2 regions of the Chromobacterium vaccinii genome follow, and region 2 is predicted to be linked to the other one. Evidence: riboswitches for the same ligand, from Rfam matches in the RefSeq annotation. Region 2 holds a riboswitch; the other holds the start of a gene.
The links. A riboswitch is a leader RNA that binds a small molecule or an ion and turns the genes downstream of it on or off. The one in region 2 is predicted to bind glycine.
Positions count from the first base shown of each region.

Region 1: linked by a shared signal. The riboswitch ahead of gcvT (glycine cleavage system aminomethyltransferase GcvT) and the one ahead of BKX93_RS00285 (trimeric intracellular cation channel family protein) in region 2 are both predicted to bind glycine.

Region 1 is NZ_CP017707.1:1,716,349-1,724,904, reverse strand. Features, by position in the region: gene BKX93_RS07930 (CheR family methyltransferase) at 1-316, shown strand, start outside; gene BKX93_RS07925 (protein-glutamate methylesterase/protein-glutamine glutaminase) at 313-1,389, shown strand; gene cheD (chemoreceptor glutamine deamidase CheD) at 1,386-1,997, shown strand; gene fdxA (ferredoxin FdxA) at 2,066-2,389, opposite strand; gene gluQRS (tRNA glutamyl-Q(34) synthetase GluQRS) at 2,496-3,380, shown strand; gene BKX93_RS07905 (amino acid permease) at 3,711-4,994, shown strand; glycine riboswitch at 5,167-5,257, shown strand; glycine riboswitch at 5,272-5,370, shown strand; gene gcvT (glycine cleavage system aminomethyltransferase GcvT) at 5,412-6,500, shown strand; gene gcvH (glycine cleavage system protein GcvH) at 6,565-6,951, shown strand; gene gcvP (aminomethyl-transferring glycine dehydrogenase) at 7,044-8,556, shown strand, end outside.
Region 2 is NZ_CP017707.1:60,752-69,307, forward strand. Features, by position in the region: gene BKX93_RS23285 (acyltransferase family protein) at 1-473, opposite strand, end outside; gene BKX93_RS24300 (hypothetical protein) at 783-1,052, shown strand; gene nirK (copper-containing nitrite reductase) at 1,410-2,840, shown strand; gene BKX93_RS00270 (formylglycine-generating enzyme family protein) at 2,837-3,613, shown strand; gene BKX93_RS00275 (SCO family protein) at 3,610-4,185, shown strand; gene BKX93_RS00280 (TIGR02117 family protein) at 4,195-4,887, opposite strand; gene BKX93_RS00285 (trimeric intracellular cation channel family protein) at 5,078-5,692, opposite strand; glycine riboswitch at 5,844-5,941, opposite strand; glycine riboswitch at 5,946-6,031, opposite strand; gene BKX93_RS00290 (DUF3141 domain-containing protein) at 6,097-8,556, opposite strand, start outside.

The sequences.
Region 1 (8,556 bases), 1.7 Mb from region 2:
GGGCCGCAACGAAGGCATGATTAGGCTCAAGCGGCAGGTGAGGGAGGCGGTGTCCTTCTTCCAGTTCAACCTGGTGGCGCCAAGCTGGCCGGACATCGGCCGCTTCGACGCGATCTTCTGCCGCAATGTGATGATCTATTTCGACAAGCCCACCCAGGTCGGCATCCTGAACCGGATGGCCGCCTGTCTGCGGCCGGATGGTTTGCTGATGCTCGGGCATTCGGAAAACATCACGCACCTGACCGACGCCTACGCCGGCTGCGGCAGAACCACCTATCGGCTGGCGCACCCTGGCGCAGGGGAGGAGGGCGGATGAGCGCGGCGGGCAGGAGGATACGGGTGGTGGTGGTGGACGATTCGGCGCTGGTGCGCAGTCTGCTGACCGCCATCGTCAACGAGGCGCCGGACATGGAGGTGGTGGCGACGGCGGCCGACCCCATCATCGCCCGGGAGAAAATACGGGAAACCAATCCCGACGTGGTGACGCTGGATGTGGAAATGCCGAGGATGGACGGGCTGGAGTTCCTGCGCCGCCTGATGCGGCTGAGGCCGACGCCGGTGCTGATGATCTCGTCCTTTACCGACGCGGGATCGGAAACCACGCTCGCGGCGCTTGAGATCGGCGCCGTCGACTTCATCCATAAACCGGCCAACGACATCGCGCGGCATATGCAGGAATACGCGGAGGATATACGGGAAAAGCTCAGAGGCGCAGCCGAGGCCAGATTGCGGCAGCCGCGGCGTTTCCGCCAGCCGCTGTCGTCCCGGCCGCTGGCCGTCGCCGCGCAGCTGAGAAAGGACGTGCTGGTATTCGTCGGCGCCTCCACCGGCGGCACGGAGGCGATCAAGGACTTTCTGATGGGCATGCCGGCTGATGGACCGCCCATTTTGATCGTTCAGCATATGCCCGAGCACTTTACTTTCACTTTCGCGATGCGGCTGGACCGGCTGTGCCCGATACGGGTTAAGGAGGCGGAGGATGGAGAAGCGGTGAAGCCGGGGGTCGCCTACATCGCTCCTGGCCATTCCCATATGCGGGTGGCGCCGGCCGCTGGAGGCGGCTATCGGATCGCGCTGGATCAGGGGGAGAAAGTCAACCGCCATCGCCCGGCGGTAGACCCTCTGTTCGATTCCGCCGCCCGCGTCCTGGGCAAGAGCGCGATCGGCGTGATCCTCACCGGCATGGGCAAGGATGGGGCGGAAGGCTTGTTGCGGATGCGCCATGCCGGGGCCATCACCTTCGGCCAGGACGAGGCCAGCTGCGTGGTGTACGGCATGCCGCGGGAGGCGTTCAAAATCGGCGCGGTGATGCATGTCCTGCCATTGAGCAAACTGGCGGAAACGGTGGTTTGCTGCCTGCAGGGCCAAGCCGAAAGGGCGATTACATGAGTCATGCCGATGCGATGAACAGCAACAGCCATCAGTACTACGACAAGCACTTCCAGATCATGGCGGTCAAGGTGTTTCCCGGCGAGTTCCACGCCACCAACCAGCCCAGGCTCCTGATGACGCTGCTGGGCTCCTGCGTGTCGGTATGCCTGAGCGACCGCATTTCCGGCGTGGCCGGCATGAATCACTTCCTGTTGCCCGAGGGCTCGCTGGACCTGGGGTCAGGCGCGTCCGCCGCCCGGTTCGGCGTCAACGCGATGGAGTTGCTGATCACCGACATGCAGAAGCTGGGCGCGATGCGCAACCGGCTGGAGGCCAAGATCTTCGGAGCTGGCAATGTGCTGGATGGCATGACGGTAGTCCGGGTGGGGGAGCGCAACAGCAATTTCATCCGCAGCTATCTAGCCAACGAGCAGATTCCCGTTCTGGCCGAGGATTTGCTGGGCGAGTGCGCGCGCAAGGTGTATTTCTTCACGGAGACGGGCAAGGTGCTGATCAAGAAGCTGAAGCGCACCAGCACGGCGATCAAGCAAGAGCAACCGTACCGCGGCCGCATCGTGGATCAGAACGAGGGCGCCAGGACCGGCGATATCGATTTGTTCATCTGAACCGGCGAACAGGCCCGTAATGAACAAGGCGGCCGGAAGGCCGCCTCTGGTTTTGACCGGGAAGCTGGCTAGCGCTCCAGGTGGGGCAGCTTGTCCTTCACGTCGGCCCAGTCCGCGTGGTCGGGCAGCGGATCGATGCGCTCGACGATGCTCGGCCAGTTCTTGGCCAGTTCCGCGTTGAGCGCGATGAACCCTTCCTGGCCCTTGGGCACGTCGTCCTCCGCGTAAATGGCATTGACGGGACATTCGGGCACGCACAGCGAGCAGTCTATGCATTCGTCCGGGTCTATCGCCAGGAAGTTGGGACCTTCGCGGAAGCAGTCGACCGGGCAGACTTCCACGCAGTCGGTGTATTTGCATTTGATACAGGCATCGGTTACAACGTACGTCATTCGCGTACCCTCAGTTTAAGACTGGATCGTGATTCGGGATAATCGTTATTTTAGCGATAAATTTCCTTTCTGACGCTCCGGCAAATCCCTCATGATGTCCAATGTAATCTATCGGGGCCGTTTCGCCCCCAGTCCAACAGGCCTGCTGCACGCGGGCTCGCTCAGCACCGCCGTCGGCAGCTACCTGGAAGCGCGCAGCCGCGGCGGCCAGTGGCTGCTGCGCATGGAGGACCTGGATCCGCCGCGCGAGGTGCCGGGCGCGGCCGACGACATCCTGCGCACGCTGGAAGCTTTCGGCTTTGAATGGGACAGGGAGGTGGTCTACCAGAGCCGCCGTCATGATTTGTACCGGGCCGCGCTGGAGCAGTTGGCCGCCTCCGGCCATGCCTACGCCTGCTGCTGCACCCGCAAGGAGATCGCCGCGCACGCCCGGCGCGGCTTGGATGGCTACGTTTATCCGGGCACCTGCCGGCAGGGCTGTCCCGATGGCCGCGCGGGCCGGGCCTGGCGCTTGGCCGTAGCCGAGGGGGAGCGGGGGGTGGAGGACAGGCTGCAGGGCGGGTACCGGCAGGACTTGGCGCGCGACATCGGCGACTTCGTGCTGCTGCGCGCCGACGGCTTCTGGGCTTATCAGCTCGCGGTGGTGGTGGACGATGCCGATCAGGGCGTCACCGACATCGTCCGCGGCGCCGATCTGCTGGTGTCCACACCGCGCCAGCTGGCGGTTTACGACGCGCTTGGCCGGCCCGCGCCCGGTTATTGCCACCTGCCGGTGCTGACCAACGCAGCCGGCGAGAAATTGTCCAAGCAGACGCTGGCGCCGGCGATATCGGCCCGCGACGCCGCGCGGCAGCTGAGCGCGGCGCTTGAGCTGCTGGGCCATTGCCCGCCGGCGGGTTGCGAGAGCCTGGACGAGCTGTGGCGCTGGGCGGTGGCGAATTGGTCATTGAGCCGCGTGCCGGCCGGTCCCTTGCAACTCCCTCATTTCTGACGACTTTTCATTTGAATGGCATAAGCATCTGTCTGCTAACGGTTTTTGTTGAAAAAATCGTCAATGCGACATGTTTTTACGTCAAAACTGTGTTTTAATGCGCCCTTTTTTTGGCGCGGCGGCAGGCCGCACCCGGCTGCGGCGCAGCCGAGCGTTCCAGCTTCGGCTATCTTGAAGCCATGGCCATAGGCCTGCCGATGCGGTTTTGACCTTTTCCGCATGTCTGACGCCGGGTGTGACTACCCCGGCGCGCGATGCTTTCGTTCCCACGGAGAGTCAGGTTTGAACGAAAACAGTTCCACTCAAAAGAAGGGCTCGCTCGGAGTCTGGATGTGCACCGCCCTGGTGGTGGGCAATATGATAGGCTCCGGCGTTTTCCTGCTGCCGGCCTCGTTGGCGCCGTTCGGCGGCGTGTCGATGTTGGGCTGGCTGCTGACCTCCTGCGGCGCCATCTGCCTGGCGCTGGTGTTCGCCCGCCTGTCCGCCATCCTGCCGCGCGAAGGCGGGCCGTACGCCTACATCCACGCGGGCTTCGGCGATTTCGCCGGCTTCTGGATCGCCTGGGGCTACTGGATCGCGCTATGGGCCGGCAACGCCGCGCTGGCGGTGGCGGCCACCAGCTATATGCAGGTGTTTTTCCCAGCATTGGGGCACAACGAGCCGCTGGCCGGCGCGGTCGCCATCGGCCTGATCTGGATCGTCACCTGGATCAACAGCCGCGGCGCGCGCAGCTCCGGCGTTGTGGCGGTGGTGACCACGCTGCTGAAGCTGCTGCCGCTGGCTGCGGTTACCTTCATCGGTTTCTTCCATTTCCAGCCGGATAATCTCGCATTCAACCCGCACAACAAGCCCTTGCTGTCCTCGTTGTCCGCCACCATGGCGCTGACATTGTGGGCCTTCCTCGGCCTGGAGTCGGCGTCGGTGCCGGCCGGCGACGTGGTGGAGCCGGAGAAGACCATTCCGCGCGCCACCGTGATCGGCACCCTGCTGGCCACCGTGCTCTACATCCTGTCCACGGTGTCGCTGATGGGCCTGATGCCGGCCGATGTGCTGGCCGCCTCGCAGGCGCCGTTCGCCGACGCGGCCAAGCTGATGTGGGGCGACTGGGGCTACTGGCTGGTGGGCTTCGGCGCAGTGGTGTCCTGCTTCGGCGCGCTCAACGGCTGGAGCCTGATGCAGGCGCACGTGCCGGCGGCCGCGGCCAAGGATGGCCTGTTTCCCCGCCGCTTCGACCAGCGCAACGCGGCAGGCGTGCCCATCTTCGGCCTGGTGCTGTCCAGCGCGCTGGTCACCATCCTGATGGCGATGAAGTACGCCGGCGGCGACAGCGGGGTGAAGATCTTCGAATTCATCATCCTGCTGGCCACCGCCACCACGCTGCTGCCGTATGCGTTCTGTTCGATGGCGCTGATCGCCATCATGCTGATGCGCGGCAAGGAGTTCGCGCCCAAGGATTACGTCGCCCCCGGCTTCTTCGCCGGCATCGGCTTCGTCTACTCGCTGTGGGCGCTGTACGGCTCCGGCGCCGACATTGTGATGTGGGGCATGCTGCTGTTGCTGATGGGCCTGCCCATCTATGTCTGGCAGTTGAAGGAGCGGTTTGCCGCAGATTGACCGGCGTGCCGATCAGTGAAAAAGCGCAGCGCGACAGCCTGCGCTTTTTCGTTTTCGAACCATTTTGATGTATGAAAATGAGCGGTTTTTTTCCTTGAAAAACATTTATTCAGACTGTTTGATATAGAAATAATATTGGCTTGCCAAGCCCCGGATATTGACACCATAATCGCCGGGTCATACAGGAGAGAGCGGCTTTTCGGCCGCCGCCGAAGGCGCAAGCGCACCCGCAATCGCTCAGGCAAAAGGACTGTATCATCGGGCCGGCGGCAGCCGGTTCGCGCAATCTGGAGAGCGGCGCCCGCGCGGCGTCCACCGAAGGGGCTAACGGCTTATCCGGCCGGAAAATCTCAGGTGCAGGGACAGAGGGGTGTGGTTGATAGAGGATATCCACACTTTGCTCGAAGGAACCGCGCCATGACGGCCCCGAAACGTACTCCGCTGTATCAAGCCCACCTCGCCGCCGGCGCCAAGATGGTCGATTTCGCCGGTTGGGAAATGCCCATCCATTACGGTTCCCAGCTGAAAGAGCACGAAATCGTCCGCACGGACGCCGGCATGTTCGACGTCTCCCACATGACGGTGGTCGACATCACCGGCTCCGACGCCAAAGCCTGGCTGCAAAAACTGATCGCCAACGACGTCTCCAAGCTCGGCTTCGAGGGCAAGGCCCTGTATTCCGGCATGCTGACCCCGGAAGGCACCGTCGTCGACGACCTGATCGTCTATCTCACTGCTTACGGCTACCGCATGGTGGTCAACGCCGGCACCACCGAGAAAGACCTGGCCTGGATGGAAAGCCAGAAGGCCGGCTTCGACGTGGCGCTCAAGGTGCGCCGCGATCTGGCGATGCTGGCGGTGCAGGGCCCCCAGGCCATAGACAAAGTCTGCGCTGTGAAGCCGGAACTGGCCGACGCCATCCGCGCGCTGAAAGTGTTCCAGGGCCTGCCGCAGGACGAATGGTTCTACGCCCGCACCGGCTACACCGGCGAAGACGGCCTGGAAATCATGGTTCCGGCCGACCAGGCCATCGCTTTCTTCAATCAACTGCAAGCCGCCGGCGTGTCGCCGATCGGCCTGGGCGCGCGCGACACGCTGCGCCTGGAGGCCGGCATGAATCTGTACGGCCACGATATGGATGAGACCGTGTCGCCGCTGGAAGCCGGCATGGGCTGGACCATCGCCTGGGAGCCGGCCGAGCGCAAGTTCAACGGCCGCGAGGCGCTGGAAGCGCAAAAAGCCGCCGGCGTGAAGATGAAGCAGGTGGGCCTGGTGCTGGAAGGCCGCGGCGTGTTGCGCGAGGGACTGAAGGTGGTGGTGGACGGCGTGGGCGAAGGCGTGATCACCAGCGGCACCTTCTCGCCGACGCTCAAGCACTCGATCGCCATCGCCCGCGTGCCGGCCGCCACCGGCGCCGGCGCCCAGGTGGACCTGCGCGGCACGCTGACCGATGTGCGCGTGGTGAAGATGCCCTTCGTGCGCAACGGCAAGAAAGTTTTCGAATAATCGGGCAGCGCCTCAAGGCGACTGCCGTCACCATTGATCTGATCTTAAGCTGGAGAACTTCAAGATGAGCAACATTCCCGCCGAACTGAAATACGTCGACAGCCACGAGTGGCTGCGCCTGGAAGCCGACGGTTACGTCACCGTGGGCATCACCGCGCACGCGCAGGAATTGCTGGGCGACATCGTCTTCGTCGAGCTGCCGAAAGCCGGCGCGAATCTGGCCAAGGATGAGCAGGCCGGCGTGGTGGAGTCGGTGAAGGCCGCTTCCGACGTCTACTGTCCGATCGCCGGCGAAGTGCTCGCCGTCAACGAGGAGCTGGAAGGCGAGCCGGAACTGGCCAACTCCGACCCGTACGGCGACGGCTGGTTCTTCAAGATCAAGCCGGCCAACGCCGCGGATCTGGACGGCCTGATGGACGCCGCCGCCTACGCCAAGGAAATCGGCGCCTGATAGCCTGACCGCCCCGCCGTCGCAAGACGCCGGGGCGTTGTTTTTCCCGGCGCGGCCTCGCGCAGGCCGCCGCAACGAAGGAAGTCCCAAGCATGCCGCTCTCCGAACTCTTCAATCGCCACGAATTCATCGCCCGCCACATTGGCCCGTCCGACGCCGAGCGCGCCGAGATGCTGGCCGCTGTCGGCGTGCCGTCCATCGACGCGCTGGTCGACCAGACCCTGCCTGCCGACATCCGCCTGAACCGCCGCCTGGATCTGCCCTCGCCGCAGCCGGAAGCCGAGGCGCTGGCCGCGCTGAAGGCGGTAGCGTCCAAGAACGTGGTCAACAAGTCCTTCATCGGCCTGGGCTACTACCCGGTGCTGACGCCCACCGTCATCCTGCGCAATGTGCTGGAAAACCCCGGCTGGTACACCGCATATACCCCGTACCAGGCCGAGATCGCCCAGGGCCGGCTGGAGGCGCTGCTGAACTTCCAGCAGATGGTGATAGACCTGACCGGCCTGGAAATGGCCAACGCTTCGCTGCTGGACGAGGCCACCGCCGCCGCCGAGGCGATGGCGATGGCCAAGCGCGTGTCCAAGTCCAAGTCCGCCAGCTTCTTCGTCGACAGCCGCGTGCTGCCGCAGACGCTGGACGTGATGAAGACCCGCGCCAAGTACTTCGGTTTCGAGCTGGTGCAAGGCCATCCGGAAGAGGCCGGCAACGGCGATTACTTCGGCGCGCTGTTCCAGTATCCGGGCGAAGCCGGCGATCTGATCGACCTGACCCCGCACATCGCGGCCATCAAGGCCAAGGGCGGCGTGGTAGCCGTCGCCGCCGACGTGATGGCGCTGGTGGCGCTGAAGTCGCCGGCAGAGATGGGGGCCGACATCGCCCTGGGCAACACCCAGCGCTTCGGCGTGCCGATGGGCTTCGGCGGCCCGCACGCGGCTTACTTCGCGTTCAAGGATGAGATGAAGCGCTCGGCGCCGGGCCGCATCATCGGCGTGTCCATCGACGCCAAGGGCAAGACCGCGCTGCGCATGGCGCTGCAGACCCGCGAGCAGCACATCCGCCGCGAGAAGGCCAACTCCAACATCTGCACCAGCCAGGTGCTGCTGGCCAATATCGCCGGCCTGTACGCCGTTTACCACGGCGCGGAAGGCGTGCAGCGCATCGCCGCCCGCATCCACCGCCTGGCCGCCATCTTCGCCCACGCGGTGAAAGAGGCCGGCGGCAAGCTGGCGTTCGACCGCTTCTTCGACACCGTGCAGGTGGACGCGTCCAAGGCCGACGCCATCTACGCCGCCGCGCTGGCCGCCGGCTACAACCTGCGCCGCGTGGGCAAGACCGTGCTGGGCGTGGCCTTCCACGAAGCTGCCACCGAGGCGGACCTGGCCAAGCTGATCGAGCTGTTCACCGGCAAGCCGGCTGACCTCGCCGCCTTGGACGCTGTCGTCCAGGACGCGATCCCGGCCGCGCTCAAGCGCGAGTCGGCCATCCTGACCCACCCGGTGTTCAACACCCACCATAGCGAGCACGAGATGCTGCGCTATATGAAAAAGCTGGAAAACCGCGACCTGGCGATGAACCACTCGATGATCTCGCTGGGCAGCTGCACCA
Region 2 (8,556 bases):
TAAGTTGCACACCAAAATATGCATGGCAAAAACCACAGGCCGTAATCGACATGCTGAATAACTTTGGCAATATAGTGAAAAAAGCTCTCTTGCGGGCTGTCTGTCCAGAAACGGATAATTGCCCATCCGAAAAATGGTAATAGCAACCGTATGCCTGATTGATAGATTCGATAAGATGTAATCTTAATCAATTCAGGTAAGCTGGCTGATATGTCAAATTTTTTAATCCAATGCGATGCAGCCGCGCCGGATAAAAAAACAAAAAATGGCATGTGAAAAGAGTAAATAAACCGAAAGCTAAATAGCTCATCAAAGTTTGCTGGTTGGACCTGATACTGGAGTGTGTGCCCTAATACCACTAATAAGATGGCAATGCCTTTTGTAAAGTCAATAAATAAGTCGCGCTCTTTGCTCTTGACCTCCTGTGCTGTCTGATCGTTAATATAACGGGATGTTTGGCTAGCAATATTCATCGGGCAATAGTTATGTATTTGGCAGGCTGGGTTTATAATATTTTACGGGATCAATTAAAATTACACTAGGCGTCAAAATGACGGGATCCATAAAATTATTATGAGAGTGGGCACGAAATGGTTCTGGAAGGAGCGGTTGGCTGAGTTAGGGCCAAGGTGGCTGTGTTTATGTCATTTGCATGATGGCTGTTCGCGGACAATTTTAAGATGATCGGTAGTTAAGAGGCGAATTTTAAACGGAAGCAGATCATTTGTCATTTCGATGAGGAGTCTGAGGCGGTAGTACATATTCCCCTCTGGGAAAGATGCATGAATCCATGGCCTATGGCGCGTGAGAAATGCGCCTTTTTCAGCCACTCGCCCTTCTCTCTTCTTGCTTTTGTCATGTATTTTAATTCTATAGGGTCCGATTTTTGTCGGACTTTTTGTATTTCTACGGCTAGTGGATTGCTGAAGAACCCGCATGAAAGTGAGCTTGGCCACGTCAAGGCCAATTTTAGCCAGGGTGAATGCCAGGACGGTTTGAATCCATGTTTTGTCGAATTTAGCCTTGACGATCAATCAGAATTAAAGGCGTAACGCAATGATATTATTGGATTATTTTTGACGGCTTCGTCGAGAGGCGCATGGTTGCATCGGCTTGGCTCGGTTGGGCATGTTCTGATTTTATCCATCTGAATGTTCACTTTTGTCTACCGTCTGTTCAGCCCTGGCTTTCGCTAAAAAGCGACGGGCGCTTAGCGGCGACTTGTTCTGCATCAAGCAATCATGCCATTGATATTTTCCTGGTGAGTCCAATCCGGCAGACTTTAACATGTATTAATTATGCATTTTAAGGCGGGCCCTTGCGCCCACGGTATCAGTCTGGCGTGTCCGGCGGCTGCGTCCTTGCTGCATTCGCCTCCGGCTCGCCGATATCAGGCGAGGAGTGTTGCGGTGAAAAGATTGCTGAAGAACGGATTCCCCTTGTCCGGCGTTTTGACGGCGGCGCTGTCCTGTTTGGCCGCGCCGGCGGGCGCAGGGCCCTTGCCTATCGTCCATCAGGCGCTGGTGGCGCCGCCCATGACGCCGCCGCCGATCATGCGCAAGACGCCGGCCCGGGTGGTGGTGGATTTGACGGTGGAGGAGGTGGAGCGCGAGATCGCGCCGGGCTCGCGCTACATGTTCTGGACCTTCGGCGGCACGGTGCCCGGCAAGATGATACGGGTGAGGACCGGCGATACCGTGGAGCTGCATCTGAAGAATCTGGCCAGCAACAAGCTGCCGCACAACATCGACCTGCACGCGGTCACCGGGCCGGGCGGCGGCGCGCCGCAGACGCTGGTGGCGCCGGGCAACCAGGCGGTGTTCAGCTTCAAGGCGCTGAATCCGGGCCTCTATGTCTACCACTGCGCCACTGCGCCGGTGGGCATGCACATCGCCAACGGCATGTACGGCATGATTCTGGTGGAGCCGGAAAAACCGCTGCCCAAGGTGGACCGCGAGTACTACGTGATGCAGGGCGAATTCTACACCGGCACCGGGTATCGGGCCGGCGGGCTGCAGCCCTTCGACATGCAGAAGGCGATAGATGAAAAGCCGACCTATGTGCTGTTCAACGGCGCCGACCGGGCGCTGGCCGGCAACAAGGCGCTGACCGCCAAGGCCGGCGAAAAGGTCCGGATCTATTTCGGCGTCGGCGGCCCCAACCTTGCTTCCAGCTTCCACATCATCGGCGCGATCTTCGACAAGGTGTACAACGAGGGCAGCGCCCATTTCCAGCGCAATGTGCAGACTACGATGGTTCCCGCCGGCGGCTCGGCCATCGTCGAGTTCACGCCGAGGGTGCCGGGCAGCCTGACCCTGGTCGACCACTCGCTGACGCGGGCCTTCAACAAGGGGGCGATCGGCCTGTTGACGGTCAGCGGCCCCGAGCGGCCCGACATCTATTCCAAGGGCGTGATCAGCGCGCTGGGCGCGGCGTCGCCGGTTTTGGCGAAACCTTCCCCGGGCGAAGACGCGCCGGTCAACGCCGAGCCGCCGCAAACGCACGAGGCCGCGCCGGCCGACCATGGCCGGGCGGTGTTCAGCAAGAACTGCGTGGCCTGCCACCAGGCCAATGCCCAGGGGCTGGATGGCGTGTTCCCGCCGCTGGCCAATTCCGATCTGATCCAGAAGCGTCCGCTGGAGGCGGCCAGAATCATCCTGGGCGGCCGCGCGGGGCCGATCACCGTCAACGGCGTCAATTACAACGGCGTGATGCCCGCGCTGGACTTGTCGGACCAGGAGGTGGCCGACGTGCTCAACTATGTCAGCGCGCAATTCAACCATGGCAAGCCCGTGGTCACGGTGGACGAGGTGAAGACGCTGCGGGCACAGCGGCAATGAGCGCGCGCCTGGCGCTCGCGCTGGCGTGTTGCGGGCTCTTGGCGTGCCAGACGGCGCCGGCAGCCGACTATGCGGCGGTATCCGGCGGGGCTTTTCGCAGCGCCTTGTCTCCGGATGGCGCGACCGTAGCGGTCAAGCCATACCGGCTGAGGGCGAGGCCCGTCACCAACGGCGAGTTCCTGCGCTTTGCGCAGGTGCATCCTGAGTGGCGGCGCGGGGTGGTTCCCGCCCTGTATGCCGGGGCGGGATATCTCGCCGACTGGCGCGCCGCGGACGATTTTGGCGATCTGCCGGCGGATGCGCCGGTCACTCGTGTCAGCTGGCATGCGGCGCGCGCCTATTGCCGCAGCGAAGGCGCGCGGCTGCCGACGTGGCACGAGTGGGAGATGGCGGCGGCGGCCGATGCCGGGCGCCGCGACGCCCGGGATGATCCGCAGTGGCGGGCGCGCATTCTGCAATGGTACGCGCAGCCGACTGGACGGCTGCTGGCGCCGGTGGGGCGGGAGCCCAATGTCTGGGGCGTCAGCGACTTGCATGGCTCCATCTACGAGTGGGTGGAGGATTTCAACGGCCTGTTCGTCACCAGCGACAGCCGCTCCCAGGGGGAGCAGCGCACACTGGCCACCTGCGGCGCGGCGGCCTTGTCGCTGGGCGACCGGGAAAACTACGCGATCCTGATGCGCATCGCGATGCTGGCGGCGCTGAACGCCGCCGACACCGTGGGCACGGTGGGCTTTCGCTGCGCCAGGGATGAACCGGAGGAAAAGTCATGAGGGGATGGAAAAGCGGCCTGGCCGCATGTTTGCTGGCGCTGGCGTCGAGCGGGGCCTGGGCGGGGAATGATCTGCCGGGCGACTCGCTGTACCGGCTGGACGCGCCGCTGACCACGCAGCGCGGCGATGCGCTGCAGTTCTCGGATCTGTCCGGCAAGCCGGCGCTGATCACCATGTTCTACGGCGATTGCAAACTGGCTTGTCCGATCGTGATGGGGGGCGTGAAATCCATCATCGCCGCGCTGCCGGCCCGGGAGCGGGATCGGGCGACGGTGCTGATGGTGAGCCTGAATCCGGGGGGCGACACGCCGGCAAGCCTGGCGCACCTCGCCGGCGAGCATGGGATCCCGGCGCGGAACTGGCTATTGGCGGTGGGTAAGTCCGACGAAGACACCCGCGGCGTGGCGGCCGCGCTGGGCATACGCTATCGGCGGCTGGATAGCGGCGAGATCAACCACTCCACCCGCATCGTGGTGACGGACCGGCAGGGCCGGATCGCCGCTTCCACCGAGGATATCGGCCCCAAGCCTGATTCGGCGGTGGTCAAGGCCTTGCGCGCGCTGCTCAAGTAAGAGAGGCGATCACTTTTCCAGTTGCCAGAACAGCGGCTGGACAAAAGGGGACCACAGCGCGGTGCGCACGCCGGCCTCGGCCAGCGCGTCGCGCGTCCATTGGTTGCAGGTGACGATGGGGTTGTAGCGGCCATGGGCGGCGTAGAAGGCGTCGTTGTCGCCGTAATGGTGTCCGGTTTCCTGCAAGGTCCGGCCGTGGGCGTCGAGCGGCGCGCTTTGGCGGATGAAGTCCGCCAGCCGGCGGTATTGTTCCGGGCTGATCAGGATGCGCCGGGTGTCCTTCCCCTCCTTGGGCTGGGGCAGGTATTCCACGTGCAGCACGCTTTGGTCGAACGCCAGCGCGGCCAATGCCTTGCCGGCGCTAAGGTCTTCCCAGTTTTGTATGGTCAGGAAGAATACCTTGCTGCCCCAGCCGATGGAGATGTAGGGCGAGCGCGCGTACAGGTCTGGGCGGCGGATGTGTTCCGGAGGAAAGGCGGCGGTCCAGTCCTGCGCATCGGTCTTGACCGGCATGATCACGCTGGTGTGCACGCCGTTGCTGTCCAGGTAGATGGGTATGCCGTTCGCGGGCGGAGCCCAGCCGCGGTTGCTGGGCAGCAGTCCCAGCGCCAGCGCGGCGAGCAGATAGCAGATCAAGAGCGCGGGGATGGCCAGCGGCAGGCGCAGGATAAGGCGGCGAAAGGCGGGACCGGAAATGTGCATGGTGATGTCGGCTGGTCAGCGGCGGGATATCAGGGGCCTATTATTTACATTGGGTGGCTGGCGTGTGTCAAATATCCATTGTCATTTGCGCGCGGGGCGCAGGGCACGCCGGGTCTGGAGCTTGCGGCGGCGCGGCGCGGGTGCCCGGAATGCGAAACACCCCGCCAGGGCGGGGTGTTTGTCTTGGGGATCAGTGGTGGTCGTGCCTGTAGGCGAACACCGGCAGCTGCCATTCGCGCCACAGCGCGACCAGGCGCAGCGCCAGGCCGAAGGCGAAGCTGGCGATCACGTTCCAGTCGTGGGGCATGGCCAGATGGTTGAGGCCCAGGTACAGGATGGCCACCAGTAGCGACACGCTGGCGTACAGCTCGCGGCGGAACACGATGGGCACGCGGTTGCATAGCACGTCGCGCAGGATGCCGCCGGCGATGCCGGTGATCATCCCTGCCATCACGATGATGACCGGGTGGTAGCCCATGCCCAGCGCCACGTCGCAGCCTATGATGGTGAACGCCACCAGGCCCAGCGCGTCCAGGATCAGGAACAGGCGGTTCAGATGGCGCATGTAGCGGGCGACCAGGACCGCGGCCAGGCCGCCGGCCACCACCAGCAGCACGTATTCCGGATGCTGGGTCCAGCCTATCGGATAGCGGCCCAGCACGATGTCGCGCACGGTGCCGCCGCCCAGCGCGGTGAGGAAGGCGATGACGGCTACGCCGAAAATGTCCATGTGGCGGCGGCCGGCCGCCAGCGCGCCGGTCATCGCTTCCGCGGTGATGGCGATCAGGTAGATCAGGGTCAGCATGATGAAATCTTATGGGGGTGGAACGATGGAACGCCAGCCGGAGCGATGGCGCGCGGATGGCGGAAAACGGAAATGAGGCGCGAAAGGCTCGCGCCGAGGCATGGATGAGCGGACAAGGCAAACTCCTGGACGGTTTCCGGGTTGGGTAACAGCCTCTCCCCTTGTCCTTTTACCTGAGAGTTGCGCGGCCTTTGGCCGCTTGCCCCTTCGGTGGGCCGCGCGCGGCGGCCTCTCTCCAATCGGCTTGAATCTATACTGCGCTGCGGTACGTTTGCCTGAGCGATTATGGGAGCTTGCGTCTTCGGCGGGGGCATTGCCCCTCTCTCCCGCAGAACCGGAATATTAGCTTTCGCTATTGCAATAGTCAATGCGGGAACCGAGTCGCCCCGGTTCCCGCGCATGGCTTACGCCTTGCCTCGCTTGCCGGGCGCGGAAGCGGCCGGAGACGCGCCTGGCGCCTGGCCGTTGGCCTTGCCAGTAGGCTTTCCCGCAGCGCTTGTCCGCGCGGCAGGCTTGGCTATCGGCTTGCTTTGGTCCGGCGTTGGCTTCGGCGCCGCGGGCTTGGCGGTTTTTCCAAGCGTTTTGGCTGCCGGCGAGGGCTTCGCTGTGGCCGGTTTGCTTGCTGCCGGTTTGACGGTTTTCGCCGATGGCTTGGCAACTGGCACGGGTTTCGCCGGGGCGGGTTTGCTTGTCGCTGCCTTCGCAGAAACGGCTGTGCCGGCGACGGGTTTGGCCGCGGAGGGATAAACGGCGGGGGCGGTCTCGGCAAGGACCGGCGAATCGGCCGCAGTCTCCGCTTCAGTCCTCTTTGAGGAAGAGGCGGCGCGGAGCGCGGCGGCGGCGTCGAGTTCCAGCGTCTTGGCCGCCAGGTCCAGCCGCTCCTGGTGCTCGGCCGGGATGGGACCGTTCAGCGCCAGCAGATCGCGGGCCAACAGCCAGGCTTGATGGCGGCGGCGGGCATCCGGCAGCAGCAGGGGCAGGCCGCGCAGCGCGCGCGGCGCGTCCAGCCGCACCAGCGCCACCTGGTGGCGGACGATGTCCTTCAATTGCATCAGCGTCAGCGGGTATTCGTGGCGCACGTCGCGCATCACCCGGCGGATGGCGTTGAAGGGCCGTTCGTCCACCACGCCTATGCCGATGCTGACGTAGAGCAGCAGCCGCACGAAGCCGTCTGCCAGCGTGCCTTGCTCGAAGCTGGGGTCCAGCGCTTCGCGCTTCAGGCGGGCCAGTTCGCGGCTTTCCCAGGTCAGCGCCTGGCTGCGCGGCTCGCCGGCCGGCGCGACGCCGACCAGGGTGGCCAGCTGCGGCGATTCGTAGATCGCGCGGAACAGCTGCTCCTGCGCGGCGTCGCGCAGATCGCGGTAATGGTCGAGCGACTGGACGATGAAGCCGGACACCTGTTCCTGCCACAGCCACAGCGGATTGTCGGCCGCTAACGGCCGGCGCTGCGCGCGCACCTTGTCGGCCAGGTCCGGCAGCCACCACAGCCACGGGTTTTTCGGCGAGACCAGCGTCCGTTCCAGCCGGGCCGGGTGCAGCTCGCGCAGCAGGCGGGCGCCAGCCTCGTTGCTGGCGGCGCGCAGCGTAGGCGAGACGTAGCGGTCGTACAGGCCCTGGTTGATCTCGGATACCCGCTTCACCACTTCGAAAGCGCGCTCGTCGTCGCGGCCGTCGTCCAGCGCCAGGATGTCGGATACGTCGCGGGCCTCGAAACGGATGATGTAGCGGCCCTCGATGTACTCCTGGCCCGGCGCGTCCGGCGCGATGTCCTCGATGACGGCCTCGTACAGCCCGGGGGCCAGCACGTCGATCAGGTCCAGCGCGCTGGCGAATTCGCTGTGTTCCTTGTTGGCGACGCCGGCGGACACGAAGATGCCGAGGTGGCCCACCTTGTTGTGCAGGCAGTAGACGATGGTCTGTTCGTTGTTGCGGATGTCCTCGGCGTTGTCGTAGAGATCGGCGATCCAGTTCAGCGCCTGTTGCGGCGGGGTGATGTTGTCGCCCCAGGACGAGAACACCATGATGGGCGAGCGGATGTTGCGCATGTCCACCCGGGCCTTGCCGTCATGGCTGGTGATCTTGCCGTGGACCAGCTCGTTGCCGACGAACAGCTTCTGGGTGATCCACTCCATTTCCGCCTTGTTCAGCAGGTAATGGCCGCCCCACCAGCGCTCGAAGTCCAGATAGCGCTGCGGCTCGGTGTCGATCTTGGCGTACAGGTTGTAGGACTTTTTCCACAGGGTGTTGGCCGGATCCAGCTTCTCGAAGTTCTCGACCAGGTGGGCGCCGTCGAAATGGCCATTGCCCAGATCGCCGGCCAGCGACGCGGTCCAGGTGCCGCCGTTCAGGCCGCCGGCATAGCGCATCGGATTCTTGCCGCGCACGCCGGCCCAGTACGACAGCGGCGAGCCGGCCAGCAGGATGGGGCCGACCAGCTCCGGCGCCACCGACGCCAGCATCGCCAACGCCCAGCCGCCCTGGCAGTTGCCGATCACGAAGGGCTTGCCGTCGCTGTCCGGGTGCAGCTCGTTGACGCGCTTGAGGAAGTGTCCTTCGGCCTTGGCCACGCTTTCTATGGTCTGGCCCGGCACCGGCTGGGGGAAGAACATCACGAAATAGCAGGGATGGCCCTGTTGCAGCGCGATGCCGATCTCGCTGTCCATCTTGAAGCCGCCGATGCCCGGCCCATGGCCGGCGCGGGGGTCGATGACGACGAAGGGGCGTTTGGCGGGATCGGTGGGCGGGCAGTTAGACGGCGGCTGGATCGCCGCCAGCGCGTAGTTGGCCGGATCGGGCAGCTCGCGGGCGTCCATGATGATGCGGTAGTCGAAAACCAGCACCGGCGGTTTGCCGCTTTCGCAGTG